DNA from 3 places in the Ensifer sp. D2-11 genome. Region 2 is predicted to be linked to each of the others. Evidence: riboswitches for the same ligand, from Rfam matches in the RefSeq annotation. Region 2 holds a riboswitch; each other region holds the start of a gene.
The links. A riboswitch is a leader RNA that binds a small molecule or an ion and turns the genes downstream of it on or off. The one in region 2 is predicted to bind thiamine pyrophosphate.
Positions count from the first base shown of each region.

Region 1: it holds a riboswitch for thiamine pyrophosphate, as region 2 does, so the genes downstream of both, thiB (thiamine ABC transporter substrate binding subunit) here and thiC (phosphomethylpyrimidine synthase ThiC) in region 2, are expected to answer to the same signal.
Region 3: it holds a riboswitch for thiamine pyrophosphate, as region 2 does, so the genes downstream of both, thiD (bifunctional hydroxymethylpyrimidine kinase/phosphomethylpyrimidine kinase) here and thiC (phosphomethylpyrimidine synthase ThiC) in region 2, are expected to answer to the same signal.

Region 1 covers NZ_CP096433.1:3,383,049-3,387,666, forward strand. Annotated here, with positions in the region: gene thiP (thiamine/thiamine pyrophosphate ABC transporter permease ThiP) at 1-639, opposite strand, end outside; gene thiB (thiamine ABC transporter substrate binding subunit) at 671-1,699, opposite strand; TPP riboswitch at 1,748-1,861, opposite strand; gene M1D34_RS16085 (GNAT family N-acetyltransferase) at 1,995-2,480, shown strand; gene M1D34_RS16090 (thiamine diphosphokinase) at 2,558-3,208, shown strand; gene M1D34_RS16095 (ABC-F family ATP-binding cassette domain-containing protein) at 3,213-4,618, shown strand, end outside.
Region 2 covers NZ_CP096434.1:97,880-102,497, forward strand. Annotated here, with positions in the region: gene thiO (glycine oxidase ThiO) at 1-635, opposite strand, end outside; gene thiC (phosphomethylpyrimidine synthase ThiC) at 637-2,472, opposite strand; TPP riboswitch at 2,571-2,682, opposite strand; gene M1D34_RS17700 (aq_1923 C-terminal domain) at 2,888-4,618, shown strand, end outside.
Region 3 covers NZ_CP096434.1:532,361-536,978, reverse strand. Annotated here, with positions in the region: gene exoP (succinoglycan biosynthesis transport protein ExoP) at 1-1,411, shown strand, start outside; gene M1D34_RS19700 (hypothetical protein) at 1,454-1,702, opposite strand; gene thiD (bifunctional hydroxymethylpyrimidine kinase/phosphomethylpyrimidine kinase) at 1,763-2,563, opposite strand; TPP riboswitch at 2,692-2,794, opposite strand; gene M1D34_RS19690 (peroxiredoxin) at 3,008-3,667, shown strand; gene M1D34_RS19685 (serine hydrolase domain-containing protein) at 3,787-4,618, opposite strand, start outside.

The DNA of each region.
Region 1 (4,618 bases), on a different replicon from region 2:
GGCCGGCCCGCCGCCAAGCGTCAGCACGAGCGTGAAGCTGGTGGCGCAGAGCATGAAGATGAGCCCGGCGATGCCGGGAAGCAATCCGCGGATCACCGGCCACTCGATGAAGCGAAAGGTGGCGAAGGATCCCATGCCGAGATTGGCGCTGGTGCGCCAGTATTCGGCCGGAATGCGCTCGATGCCGGCAAGCATCAAGCGTGCGGCGAGCGGCATGTTGAAGAAGACATGGGCTATGAGAATGCCGGAGAGGCCATAGATGCTGACCGGCTGCTCCAGCCCGGCTGCCGAAAGCACCCTGTTCAAGAGCCCCTGCCGGCCCCAGATTTCGATGAGCCCGAGTGCGGCGACGAGCGCCGGCAGGCCGAGTGGCAGCGCCAGAAGCCGCAGCACCCAGATGCGGCCGGGGAACGAAGCCTGGCGGGCAAGTGCCCGGGCCACCGGTATGGCGAATAGGATGGCAAGAAGTGTCGAGAGGCTGGCCTGCAGCAGGGTGAAGCGTGTGATGCGCCAGATATAGGCATCGAAAAGCGGACCGGCGCCGGCGCTGCCGGCCGATTGGGCAAGCAGTGCCGCGCCGGCGAGGCCGACGAAAAGCAGGATGCCGCCGAGGGCGAAGGCCCCGGCGGCGATGGTCATCCTGCTTTCCTTTGTGCCGGACAATCCGGCCTCAGTTCCGGCTCATGGCGGCCAGCCATTCGTCGATCCAGGCCTTGCGGCTGGCGGCGACCTCCCCGGAGGGAATGAGGAACGTCTTTTGCGGGTCGACGAGCTTGCCGAAGGCTTCCGGCAGCGGCTCCTTGGTCGCCGTCACCGGCATCATCCAGTTGGTCGTCGGGATGATCGACTGGAATTCCGGACCGATCATGAAGGTCAGGAAGTTCCGGGCGAGTTCCGGGTCCTTCGCGTTCTTCGTCAATGCGGCGACTTCGATTTGGATATAGTGGCCTTCGGCGAAGGGGGCCGCCTGGTAGCGCTCGGTGTTCTCCGCGACCATGTGATAGGCAGGCGAGGTGGTGTAGGAGAGAACCATCGGCGCCTCGCCCTTTGTGAAGAGACCGTAGGCTTCCGACCAGCCCGGCGTGACCGTCAGCACGCGGTCCTTGAGCTTCGCCCAGGCCTCGCCGGCCTTGTCGCCATAGACCGACTTCACCCAGAGCAGGAGGCCGAGGCCGGGGGTTGAGGTCCGCGGGTCCTCGATGACGATCTTCTGCGACGGATCGCCCTCGACCAGTTCCTTGAGGCTCTTCGGTGGGTCCTTCAGTGCCTCTGTGTCGTAGACAACGGCAAAATGGCCGTAGTCATAGGGTATGAAGGTGTCGTCGGAGAAGCCGCCCGGGACCTTGACGGAAGCGGTATCGGCGCCGTGCGGTGCGAAGAAGCCGGTCGCCTTCGCCTCCGCCACCAGATTGGTGTCGAGGCCGAGTACGATGTCGGCCTTCGATCCCTGACCTTCGAGCTTCAGCCGCGTCAGGAGTTCGACCCCGTCGGCGACCCCTACATAGTCGACCTTGCAGTCACAGGTCTTCTCGAACGCTTCCGCCACCTTGGCGCCCGGCCCCCATTCGGTGATGAAGCTCTCATAGGTATAGACCGTCAGCGTTTTTTCCGCGGCCGCCGCGCTCACGGAAAATGCCGCGATCGAAGCGGCGGCGATCGCAAGCCGGCCAAGGATTTTTCGATGGAGTGAACTGGACATTCTGGCACCTCTCCCTTTGTTGTTGCTGCAATGGGAAAAGCGCGTATCGGTCCGATCGCTTCTAATCCCTCCGCCGGTATGAGCCGGATCAGGTTCCGCGGGTTGGCTCGAAGCCTCTCAGCCATGGTCGCAAAGCCGGCCAGGGCACCCCGTTAGAGCAGCAAAAGATTTAGCTTCCGGCGACGGCTTAGGCAAGCTGAGTTTCAGCAGGGACGTTTGCCGTCCGCGCCGGGCGCGCTATTAAAAGTCAAACAATTGCCGGCGCCGTTTGTTCGCCGAAAGCGGAGACAATTCCATGCCAGACATGCTCGTCCGCCTCTATGCCTTGCCCGAGGGCCGTCCATCGCGTCTCGACCCCGACGTCCGCATCCGGCGGGCGCTTGCGGCCGAGCGGCGGGTCGTCATTCCCTGGATCGAGGAGCGCTTCGGGGCGGGGTGGGCCGGCGAGGCCGAAACCGCCTTCTCCTCGACGCCGGCGCGCATCCACATCGCTCACCATCGGGACCGGATCGTGGGCTTCGCCTGCCATGACGTAACCGCGCTCGGCTTCTTCGGTCCGACCGGAGTGGACGCGGCCATGCGCGGCAAGGGCATCGGCGAGGCCCTGCTCGTCGAAAGCCTGCTGTCCATGCGCGCCGCCGGCTATGCCTATGCGATCATCGGCGGCGTCGGCCCCGCCGAATTCTATGCCCGCGCGGTCGGTGCGGTGGAGATCGCCGGATCGACGCCCGGCATCTATGACGGCATGCTTTTCCCCGGAGATCCGGCGTCCGGAACCTGATCCGCGCAGCATGCGTTCGCAAAACAGCAGCCGGAGCCCTTTTCCTTCGCCGCTGCTTTGCGCTATGGGCTTCTGCCATGACCCGATCACCCTTCACCATCCTGCTCGGCGGCGCGCTGACGCCGACAGACCGGCTCGCTCGACAGCTCGAAGGCAGCCGCTTCGTCGCCGCCGACGGCGGCATGCGCCATGCAAGGACGCTGGGGGTCGTTCCCGATCTCTGGGTCGGCGACTTCGATTCCACGGACGAGGCGCTTCTGGCGGAGTTCGCCGGCGTCCCGCGTGAACGCCATCCGGCTGCCAAGAACGCGACCGATGGGGAGATCGCCGTCGAGGCGGCCCTCGAGCGTGGCGCGACCTCGCTCGTCTTCGCGGGCGGACTCGGCGGCGCGCGCAGCGATCACGCTTTCCTGCACCTCCTCGGCACCGTCGCGCTTGCCGAGAGCGGCGTTGCGGTGATGATGACCTCCGGCGAGGAGGAGGCCTATCCGCTGCTGCCCGGCTCGCAGGAGATCGAGTTGCCGAAAGGCAGCCTCTTCTCGATCCTCGGCTTTGCGGACCTTGACGGTCTCTCGATCGAGAACGTGCGCTACCCGCTGAAGGATTTTCATCTGCCCTTCGGCTCGTCGCGCACCATTTCGAACATCGCGGATGGCACGGTCCGCTTCACCCTGAAATCCGGCCGGGCCGTCATTCTCGCCCGGCCCTATGATCTTTCCGGAGCCTGATGCCTTGGCGCCTCCCATCCTGAAGCTTGACGACATTCTACTGACCTTCGGCGGCACGCCGCTGCTCGCGGGTGCGGGCCTGCAGGTCGAGCCGGGCGATCGCATCTGCCTCGTCGGCCGCAACGGTTCGGGCAAATCGACGCTGATGAAGATCGCCGCCGGGCTTGCAGAACCCCAGTCGGGCGAGATCTTCAGGCATCCATCGGTGACGATACGCTATCTCCACCAGGCGCCCGATTTCGACGGCTTCGATACGGTCCAGGCCTATGCGGAAGCCGGCCTCGGACCAGGCGACGATCCCTACCGGGTCGCCTACCTGCTGCAGCATCTGGGGCTGACCGGGGAGGAAGAGCCGACGCGCCTTTCCGGCGGCGAGGCGCGTCGTGCCGCCCTTGCCCGTGTGCTTGCGCCGGAACCCGACATTCTGCTTCTCGACGAACCGACGAACCATCTCGATCTGCCGACGATCGAGTGGCTGGAAGACGAGCTCGTCCGCAGCCGTTCGGCGCTGGTGCTGATTTCGCACGACCGGCGCTTCCTCGAAAAGGTGTCGACGGCGACCGTCTGGCTGGACCGCGGCCAATCGCGCCGCCTCGATCGCGGCTTCGCGCATTTCGAGGCCTGGCGCGACGAGGTGCTGGAGGCGGAAGAGCTCGAACAGCACAAGCTCGGCAAGGCGATCGAGCGCGAAGAGCACTGGCTGCGCTACGGCGTGACCGCAAGGCGCAAGCGCAACATGCGCCGGCTCGGCGAGCTGCAGGACATGCGGGCCCGCCATCGCGGGCACAAGGGGCCGCAAGGCACGGTCCAGGCCACCGTGGCCGACGCCAGGGAATCGGGCAAGCTCGTCATCGAGGCGGAGAAGATCACCAAGGCCTATGGCGATCGCACGATCGTCGCGCCGTTCTCGATCCGCGTCCACCGCGGCGACCGCATCGGCCTCGTCGGACCGAACGGCGCCGGCAAGACGACGTTGCTGAAGCTCCTGACCGGTCAGCTCGCGCCGGACACGGGCAGCGTCAAGCTAGGCACCAATCTGGAGATCGCCACGCTCGACCAGAAACGCGAGGAGCTGAACCTGGACGAGACGCTGGCGCATTATCTGACCGACGGGCGCGGCGAGACCCTCCTCGTCAATGGCGAGCAGCGCCATGTCACCGGCTACATGAAGGAATTCCTCTTCCAGCCGGAGCAGGCGCGAACGCCCATCCGCGACCTGTCCGGCGGCGAACGCGCGCGTCTCATGCTCGCCCGCATCCTGGCACGCCCGACCAACCTCCTGATCCTCGACGAACCGACCAACGACCTCGATATCGAGACGCTGGACCTGCTGCAGGAGATCGTGGCCGGATTTTCCGGAACGGTGATCCTGGTCAGCCACGACCGCGATTTCCTCGACCGTACCGTGAC
Region 2 (4,618 bases):
GGATGCAGCATGCGCACGGGGCGGGAGATCGCCACCTCGTCCGTCTGCAGATAGGCCATCTCGCCGCGAACGCCGCGAAGCCCGTCGATCCCGCCAATTCTCGACGCGCCGGTGCAGTCGACGGTGAGCGCGAAACCGCGATCGTCCATGTCCTCGCCGGCGAACGCGGCGCCGCGTGCCGCCAGCCCTTGCCGGAGCGCCGAGAGTGCCCGGCGGGGGTCGAGATGCGCCTCCTGCGGAAAGAACAGCGCCTGCCGGAAACGGCCGGCGAGGGCCGGCTCCAGCGCTGCGATCTCCTCCGCATCGAGCCAGCGGAAGCCGGAGGTGCGCGAGGCGAAGCGCTTGAGTTCGGCTCCGTCACGCGGTTGCGCCACGACGAGCGTGCCGTTGCGGTGGACGGAACCGGCGGGGAGGGCGGCTTCCCACCAGTCGGCGGCGCCGATCCCCAGGGTCAGGACGGTTTCCTCGGCGCTTTCCCGCTCGCACCAGGGAGCGAGCATGCCGCCCGCATACCAGGAAGCAGCCCCGGTGAAGCCGGCGGCACTTTCGATGATCGTTACTTCGGCGCCGAGCGCGAGAAGTTCATGGGCGGCGGTGAGGCCGGCGACGCCGGCCCCTCTGATCAGCACGCGCATCTCATTCTCCAGCGGGCGCGGCATTGCTTTCATCGAGCGGCATGTAGAGGTCGCCGCCGTCACGATATTTCGCGGCCATGGCCTCGAGGCCCTCCTTCTGCGCCTCGGCGCGGATATCGTGGGAAATCCGCATCGAACAGAATTTCGGCCCGCACATGGAGCAGAAGTGCGCGACCTTGTGCGCCTCCTTCGGCAGCGTCTCGTCGTGGAAATTGCGCGCGGTCTCGGGGTCGAGCGAGAGGTGGAACTGGTCCTCCCAGCGGAACTCGAAGCGGGCGCGCGACAGTGCGTCGTCGCGGGTTCGGGCGGCCGGGTGCCCTTTGGCGAGATCGGCGGCATGGGCAGCGATCTTGTAGGTAATGACGCCGGTCTTGACGTCGTTGCGGTCGGGCAGGCCCAGATGTTCCTTCGGCGTCACGTAGCAGAGCATGGCGGTGCCGAACCAGCCGATCATCGCCGCGCCGATGCCTGACGTGATGTGGTCGTAGCCGGGCGCGATATCGGTGGTCAGCGGCCCGAGCGTATAGAAGGGCGCTTCGCCGCAGACGGCGAGCTGCTTGTCCATGTTCTCCTTGATCTTGTGCATCGGCACATGGCCCGGCCCTTCGATCATCACCTGGCAATCCTTGGCCCAGGCGATCTTCGTCAGTTCGCCGAGCGTTTCGAGCTCCGCGAACTGAGCCCGGTCGTTGGCATCGGCGATCGAGCCGGGACGCAGGCCGTCGCCGAGCGAGAAGGAGACGTCATAGGCGCGGCAGATGTCGCAGATATCCTCAAAATGCTCGTAGAGGAAGCTTTCGCGATGATGATGCAGGCACCATTTTGCCATGATCGACCCGCCGCGCGAGACGATGCCGGTGACGCGATCCACGGTGAGCGGGATATAGTGAAGCCTGACGCCGGCATGGATGGTGAAATAGTCGACGCCCTGTTCCGCCTGCTCGATCAGCGTGTCGCGGAAGACCTCCCAGGAAAGGTCTTCCGCGATGCCGTTTACCTTTTCCAGCGCCTGGTAGAGCGGTACCGTGCCGATCGGTACCGGCGAATTGCGGATGATCCATTCGCGGATGTTGTGAATGTTGCGGCCGGTGGAAAGGTCCATGACCGTATCGGCGCCCCAGCGCGTCGCCCAGACCATCTTCTCCACCTCTTCGGCCATCGAGGAGGTGACGGCGGAATTGCCGATATTCGCGTTGATCTTCACCAGAAAGTTGCGGCCGATGATCATCGGCTCGGCTTCCGGATGGTTGATGTTGGCCGGAATGATCGCCCGGCCGGCGGCCACTTCCTGGCGGACGAATTCCGGCGTCACGAAATCGGGGACCGAGGCGCCGAAGCTTTCGCCGTCTCGGGCGAGCGCCTCCTTCGCGGCCTTCCGGCCGAGATTTTCGCGAATGGCGATGAACTCCATCTCCGGCGTGACGATGCCGGCGCGGGCATAGGCGAGCTGGGTCACCGCTTTTCCGGGCTTGGCCCTGAGCGGCCGATTGCGAACCGGGAATTCCGGCGTCAGCCTTTCGCCGGTCGCAAAGCCGTTATCCTCGGCCTTCACCGCACGGCCGTCGTAGCTTTCGACATCGCCGCGCTTGAGAACCCAGTCGCTGCGAAGGCGTGGCAGGCCCGCGTCGATGCGGATATCGGCGTTTTCGACCGTGTAGGGACCGGAGGAGTCGTAAACGGTGACCGGCGGCTCGCCGGAGGTCGGATGGAGCGCGATCTCGCGCATCGGCACGCGGATGTCGGGATGGATATCGCCCGGCTTGTAGACCTTGCGGGATGCGGGAAGCGGTCCCTGGGTGACCGAGGGCGCCGCGGTGAGAGGTTTGACTAGATTCATCTTGAGGCTCCAAAGTTTTCGCGTTGGAGACCCAGTTCTGAAGTCGGAAGGATGAAAAGACGTTTGGCCGACGGATCGCGGGTACACGGATTCCTGGCTGTCGCACGTCTGCACCGTCCCTACGCCAGTATGAACTGGATCAGGTTCAACGGGTCACTGCGCGCTCTAGCAGTATCTCAGCCCCTTGCCGGGACCCCCCTGGTGAATGGCGCAATTAGGACCGGTTATCGGCGCGGCGTCAAGATGGTTTTTGAATGGCCGCCTCCGGCGCGGTCCGGTCCCGGGTGAGGATGTCGGGCGCGTCAGTTATCTGCTCTGGATTGTCCTCCCGCCATGCTTGCAAATGCAGCTCCTTGCATCTAATCACCCGTCACGAATGGGGCGCGGTGAAGCAGGTAGTGGAAGGACGATTGTCGTGGGGCAAGCTGAGGCAGGGACAGGAAAAAAGAGACGCAAGGCGCTTTGGGCCGCAGTTGCGGTGATAGCAATCACCGCCGCCGGCATGGCCGGCTACAAGACCATCGTAGAAAATCGCGTGAGCAGGTTGATCGCCGAGCGCGGTGGCAAAGCGGCCAGCGTCGAAGCGGATTTCCTTGGGCGAATTCATCTGCGCGACGTGGCCTTGCCGCTGAAGGACGGGTCGGACGTTCGTATCGCCGCGGTTGACGGCCGGCCCAGTATCTTTTTCCTCCAGGGCATGCTCGAAGTAAGCGGCCTTGAGCTCAAGACTGCTTTCGGCACGGTCTCTGTCCCGCGCGCGGTCGTCGAAGAAGCAGATTTCGATCGCGGCACCTTGGAGCAGATGTTCGGCGGGAAGAGCGAACTCTCGATCTCCAAGCGAGTAGAACTTTTCACGGCAAGGCGTATCTCCGCCCCGGAGATCGTCTTCGCCGAGATCGTTGCCGGGACCGAGCAGAAGCTGATCTACAAGAACGTGGTCTCGGAAGGCATCGCCGATGGGCGTATCGCCCGCTATTCGGCGAGCGGCGGCAGCTTCGAAGTCGGCGTGGACCGTTCGGGGGGAGAGGGCGGTAAGAAGAATAGGGTGGCGGGTTCCATCGGAGCCGTGACGGCGCAGGATATCGATGCCGCCTATCTGGCGCGGCTCTATACCGAAAAAGCCGGCCCGGACGACAACGAGGCAAAGCCTGTCTATGGGCCGATTTCGGTAAAGGACATCGCCTTCTCGGATGGCGAGGCGAGCTTCGGCTATGACGAGGTTCGCAGCAGCGGCTTCAGCATGCGAATGCCGGCCGAGCCGCTGGTCGAGACGCTGGAAAAGCTGAAGTCGGTCTCGGCGCCGGATCAATTGCCGCCGGCGGAACGCCAAGCCTATTTCAATCGGGTCTTGTCGATTATCGACATGACGAGGAAGGCCGACATGGAAATGCTCGGCCTTACGATCGACGCGCCGATGAAGGACGGTGACGAAGGCGAGAGGATCAAGGTTTCGATAGACCGCCTCGCCCTTGAGGTCGATGGACGGAAGCTTGACGGCACGCTGAATGGCCTCTCGATGGGAGAGGGCGCGGACTACATCAAGGTCTCCGAAGTGAGCATTTCGGGATTTTCCTGGAATTCGACCTTGGAGGGTCTGCAGAGGATGGTCGCGCTCGACGAGCGGCAGCGCGAGAGTTTTCCCTTTACGACACTGTTGCCGGAATTCGGTACGGTCCGGCTGGCGGGTCTGGATGCCGATCTGCCCGATACAGAAACCGAAGGCGCCGAGAGCGACGCACAGGATTCGGTGCCGAGGCGCGTCCGCTTCTCGCTCAAGGATTACGAGTTGGCGCTCACGAAGGCCCGCAACGGCATTCCGACCGACATCCGCATCAGATATCAGGATCTGACCCTGCCGATCCCGGAGCATATGCACGACGAGCCGTTCGCGCAGCTTCGCAACCTCGGTTTCAATGAGGTGGTCCTGTCGTCCAACATCGAAGCCGCCTGGGACGAGCCGAACCAGACTCTGGTCATCAGGGATATCTCCACACGTGGAAAAGATATCGGCGGCTTTTCCCTCTCCGGCCTGCTAGGGGGCGTGAGCGGCGACTTCTTTTCCGGCGACGAGGCGAAGATGCGGGCAGCGCTGTTCGGCCTCACCGCCCGTGAAGCAAAGCTGAAGATCGAGGACAAAGGTCTCGCC
Region 3 (4,618 bases), 430 kb from region 2:
GGTGATCCGTGACCTGAGGACGCGCTATCTCACCGTCGGCAAGCGCGAGCGGGAAGTCTCGGACAATTTCGGCGCCGACCACCCGCAGGCGGTATCGCTCCGCGCCGAGCAGGAGGATGTCGCGCGGCAGATCTACCAGGAACTGCAGCAACTCACCGCAAGCTACAAGAACGAATACGAGGTCGCCCAGTCGCGCGAGGAATCGCTCAGGAAGAGCATCCAAGGCATTGCCGGCAAGACCTCCGACGCCAGCGAGCAACTCGTGCAATTAAGGGAGCTCGAACAGAAGGCAGCGGCTCTGAAGACGCTCTACGAGTCCTATCTCGGGCGCTACGAACAGGCGACGCAGCAGCAATCCTTCCCGATCGCCAAGGCTCGCGTCATCTCCGAGGCCGGCGTGCCCGTGTCGCCGTCGAGCCCCAAGAAAACCATGACTCTCGCGCTCTCGGCCGTGCTCGGCATGATGGTCGGCGGCGCTTACGCGGCCTTCCTCGAATTCCGCGAACGGACTTTCCGCCTGGAGGGCGACATACGCTCGATCCTCGGCCATCGCTCGCTCGGCTACGTTCCGCTGCTCGGAACGCGCATGAAGAAGAAGGCACAACTGGTCCATGCGCATTTCGGCTCGGTGAAAAGACACGACGAAGCGGTGGACGATACGATGCCGTTCCAACGACTTTCGCGCATCGTCGTCGATGCGCCGCGTTCGACCTTCGCGGAAACCTTCCGCAACGCCAAGCTTGCCTGCGACCAGATGCTGGCCGGCAGCGAAAGCCGCGTGATCGCCATTGCATCGGCCCTTCCGGACGAGGGAAAATCGATCATTGCCGCGAACTTCGCCGCACTACTGGCGGCGAGCGGCAAGCGCACCCTGCTCATCGATGCCGATATACGCAAGCCGGGACTGACGCAGATGATCACGCCCGCCCCGCGCACCGGGCTCGTCGAAACGCTGACCGGAGAAGCCACCTGGCCCGCCGGAATCAAGGTGGACCAGCGCACCAAGCTCGCAATCCTTCCGGCCGGCGGCGCCTCGCATCAGCGGCATCAGAGCAACGAACTGCTCGCCTCGCCGGCCATGGCGAACCTTATCGAGAACGCCCGCAACGCCTTCGATTATGTCGTCGTCGATCTTGCCGCACTCGCCCCTGTCGTCGACGCGAAGGCCTTCGCGCCGCTGGCCGACGGCATTCTCTTCGTGGTCGAATGGGGAAGGACGCCTTCGCGGCTCGTACGCGATCTGCTCCACTCGGAACCGTTGATCAATTCGAAGGTGCTGGGCGTCATCCTCAACAAGACGGATATGAACGAACTCGGCAAATACAGCGACTTCGACGGGGCGGAGAAATATCGCCATCGCTACGGCAAATATTACGTCGAGAATACGACCACGGAAAACACCGCCGCTTGAGGCGACCGCGGCCGCGCCACTTGTGTGCGCGGCCTTTCGCCGTCAGACCCTGCGGCGATCGACGATCCAAGCGGCTGCCATTAACGCAATGACCGCCGTAAGGGCAATCAGTGCCAGCGCGTAGAAGAGCGAATATTCGACCAGCGACGGCAGGATCGAAAGAGCACGCCGCGCCCTGCTTGGCGACCGCCGCCAATCCGGCAGGTCGTCACGGTTGAAAGCCTCCAGCCGGCGGGTAAGAAAGTGCATATCGCGAAAACCGATTGCCAATCGAAGCCATGGAGCGGTCATGCTGCTGAACAACCGTGGCGATAGCGAGGCACTTCAGCGCCCCGAGCCGTCACCCGGCAGTCAATCTTTCCACCATCGGTGGAAGTGATGAACCGGACCGCGCCCCTGACCTATCTCCAGGCTGTCGGCTGCTGAGATTGCGGCATGCAGATACGCCTTGGCTGCGCTCGCCGCTTCGATCAGCGGCACGCCTTTCGCAAGGCTGGCGGCAATGGCTGCCGAAAGCGTGCAGCCGGTGCCGTGGTCGTTGCGCGTCTCGATCCGCCCGGCGGGAAGGCGGACAAGAGTGTCGCCGTCGAAGAAGAGGTCTGTGGCCTCCTGGCCCTTCAGGTGCCCGCCCTTGACCAGAACCGCATGTGCGCCCGTCCGCATGATCGCTTCCGCCTGGCGCGCCATCTCCGCCTCGTCCCCGGCGATTGCGCGCCCAGTCATGAGCGCGGCCTCGGCAAGATTGGGCGTGACGACGAGCGCCAGCGGCAACAGTTCTTCGATGAGCGCGGCAACGGCATCCGGACGAAGCAGCGCATCGCCGGAGGTAGCCACCATGACGGGATCCACGACGGCCAGTTTCCCGAACCGGCGCAATCCATCAGCAATGGCGGCGATCGTTTCCCGACGCGAGACCATGCCGATCTTGACGGCCTTCACGTCGAGGTCGGAGAAGACGGCGTCCATCTGCGCCGACACGATTTCAGCGGAAACATCCTCGACGGCCGTCACACCCCTGGTGTTCTGGGCCGTGATCGCAGTGATGACGCTGGCGCCGTAAACGCCGAGCGCTGAAAACGTCTTGAGGTCCGCTTGAATGCCGGCGCCGCCGCCCGAGTCCGAGCCGGCGATGCTGAGCGCGATCGCCGTCATGCGCAGTCCTCCTTCGCACGAGGGCAGATGATGCTTGCGAGTGGTACGGCAATGGACGTCATCGATCGATCTCCAGACGGAACATCACGGAGATCCAGGAAAAGGCGATGAAAAGGCGAACTTGCCGCTGGCGGCCTTCTTTCCGTTCCTACGCCGGCATGACCCGGATCAGGTTCAAGGGTCCGGCTCAACGCCATCTCAGCACCGTCTAGTGCTCCCCTCGGAATGCGCTATCTATGCGGCTGTAGCAGACCGATGTCAACGCGACCGCGCAAAGGCTTGTAAGACCTATCTTTTAGGCCAGCCGGCAAAAATATACCCGCAGATTGGCAAGCTATGATGCAGTCATTCCTTCTGCCGCCGTCAATCGCTCGTTTCCTCCTCGAAAACGGCGGAGATTGCGTTATTCTTAGCGAAATTTCGTCGTACAGGAGGGAACACGCCATGAGTCTGCGCATCAACGATACCGCCCCTGATTTCACCGCCGAGACAACGCAGGGCACGATCAATTTCCATGAATGGATCGGCGACGGCTGGGCTGTCCTCTTCTCCCATCCGAAGAACTTCACCCCCGTCTGCACGACGGAACTCGGCGCCATGGCGGGGATCGAGCCGGAGTTCCGCAAACGCGGGGTCAAGATCATCGGGATCTCGGTCGATCCGGTCGAGAGCCACTCCAAGTGGAAGAACGACATCAAGGTCGCGACCGGCTTCGAGGTCGACTACCCGCTGATCGGCGACCGCGATCTGAAGGTGGCAAAGCTTTACGACATGCTGCCGGCCGGCGCCGGAGAGACGTCCGAAGGCCGCACCCCGGCTGACAATGCCACGGTGCGCTCGGTCTACGTCATCGGCCCCGACAAGAAGATCAAGCTGATCCTCACCTATCCTATGACCACCGGCCGCAACTTCAACGAGATACTGCGCGCCATCGACTCGATCCAGCTCACTGCCAAGCATCAGGTGGCAACGCCCGCCAACTGGCAGCAGGGCGAGGACGTCATCATCACGGCCGCCGTCTCCAACGAGGACGCCGTGCAGCGTTTCGGCTCTTTCGACACCGTGCTTCCCTATCTCCGGAAGACGAAGCAGCCAACGGCATAGCAAAACCCGCTGGCCAACAGTCAGTCGTAAGGGCGCGTCAATTCATCAAGGGTTGACGCGCCCTTACCGCTTCTTCCTAATATTCTTGTTTAATACCCTCAGGGCAGAACCATCCTGCCTCAATCCGCTTTGGCGGTGGAGATGATCTCCGCCAGAACCCCGTGCAGGGCGTCGCGATAGCCGTTGCGTGCCGAGGGGCCGCTTTCATCCGACGTCATGACCACCGTCAGGTTCAGGGACGGCACTATGTAGAGCATCTGGCCGCCATAACCCCAAGCGTAATACACATCCTCGTCGCCGATCCGGCGCGTGAACCAGCCATATCCATAGCCGTCGCCGGTAAAACGGGAGGCGGTGCGCGGCTGCCAGGAAAGCTCGACCCAATCGGCCGGGACGACCTGCCGTCCGTCCGCGGTGCGGCCGCGATTGCGATAGAGCTCGCCGAAGGCAAGCAGCGACCGCGCGCTCATCGCCATCTGGTTGCCGCCGAGATAAATGCCCTGGGGATCCCGCTCCCAGGCACCGATCCGGAAACCCTCGACCGGATCGAGCCATTCGCGCGCAAGCGCCAGTGTCGGCCTGCCGCCGACCTTGGTCAGTATTGCCGAGAGCAGATGGGTCGAGGCGGTCGAATAAAGCATCCGCCCTCCGGGCTCGTCGTCGAATGGCTGTGCCAGTGCGAAACGAACCCAATTGCGGCTAGACACCCAGCGGCCGTAGTTCGGTCCGGACATCCGCCCCAATCCCGCCTGCATCGAAAGCAGGTTGCCGATGGTGATGTCGTTGATCCGGGGGTCGGCCTGCGACGGGAGGTCTTCCTTCAGGAGCGGCGCGATCTTCTGCTCCGGGCCGTCGAGCAGACCCTTGTCGATCGCGATGCCCACAAGTGCGGACACGATCGATTTCGACGCCGACTTGATGTTGGTCGACTCCGAGGGCGTGTGGCCGCGA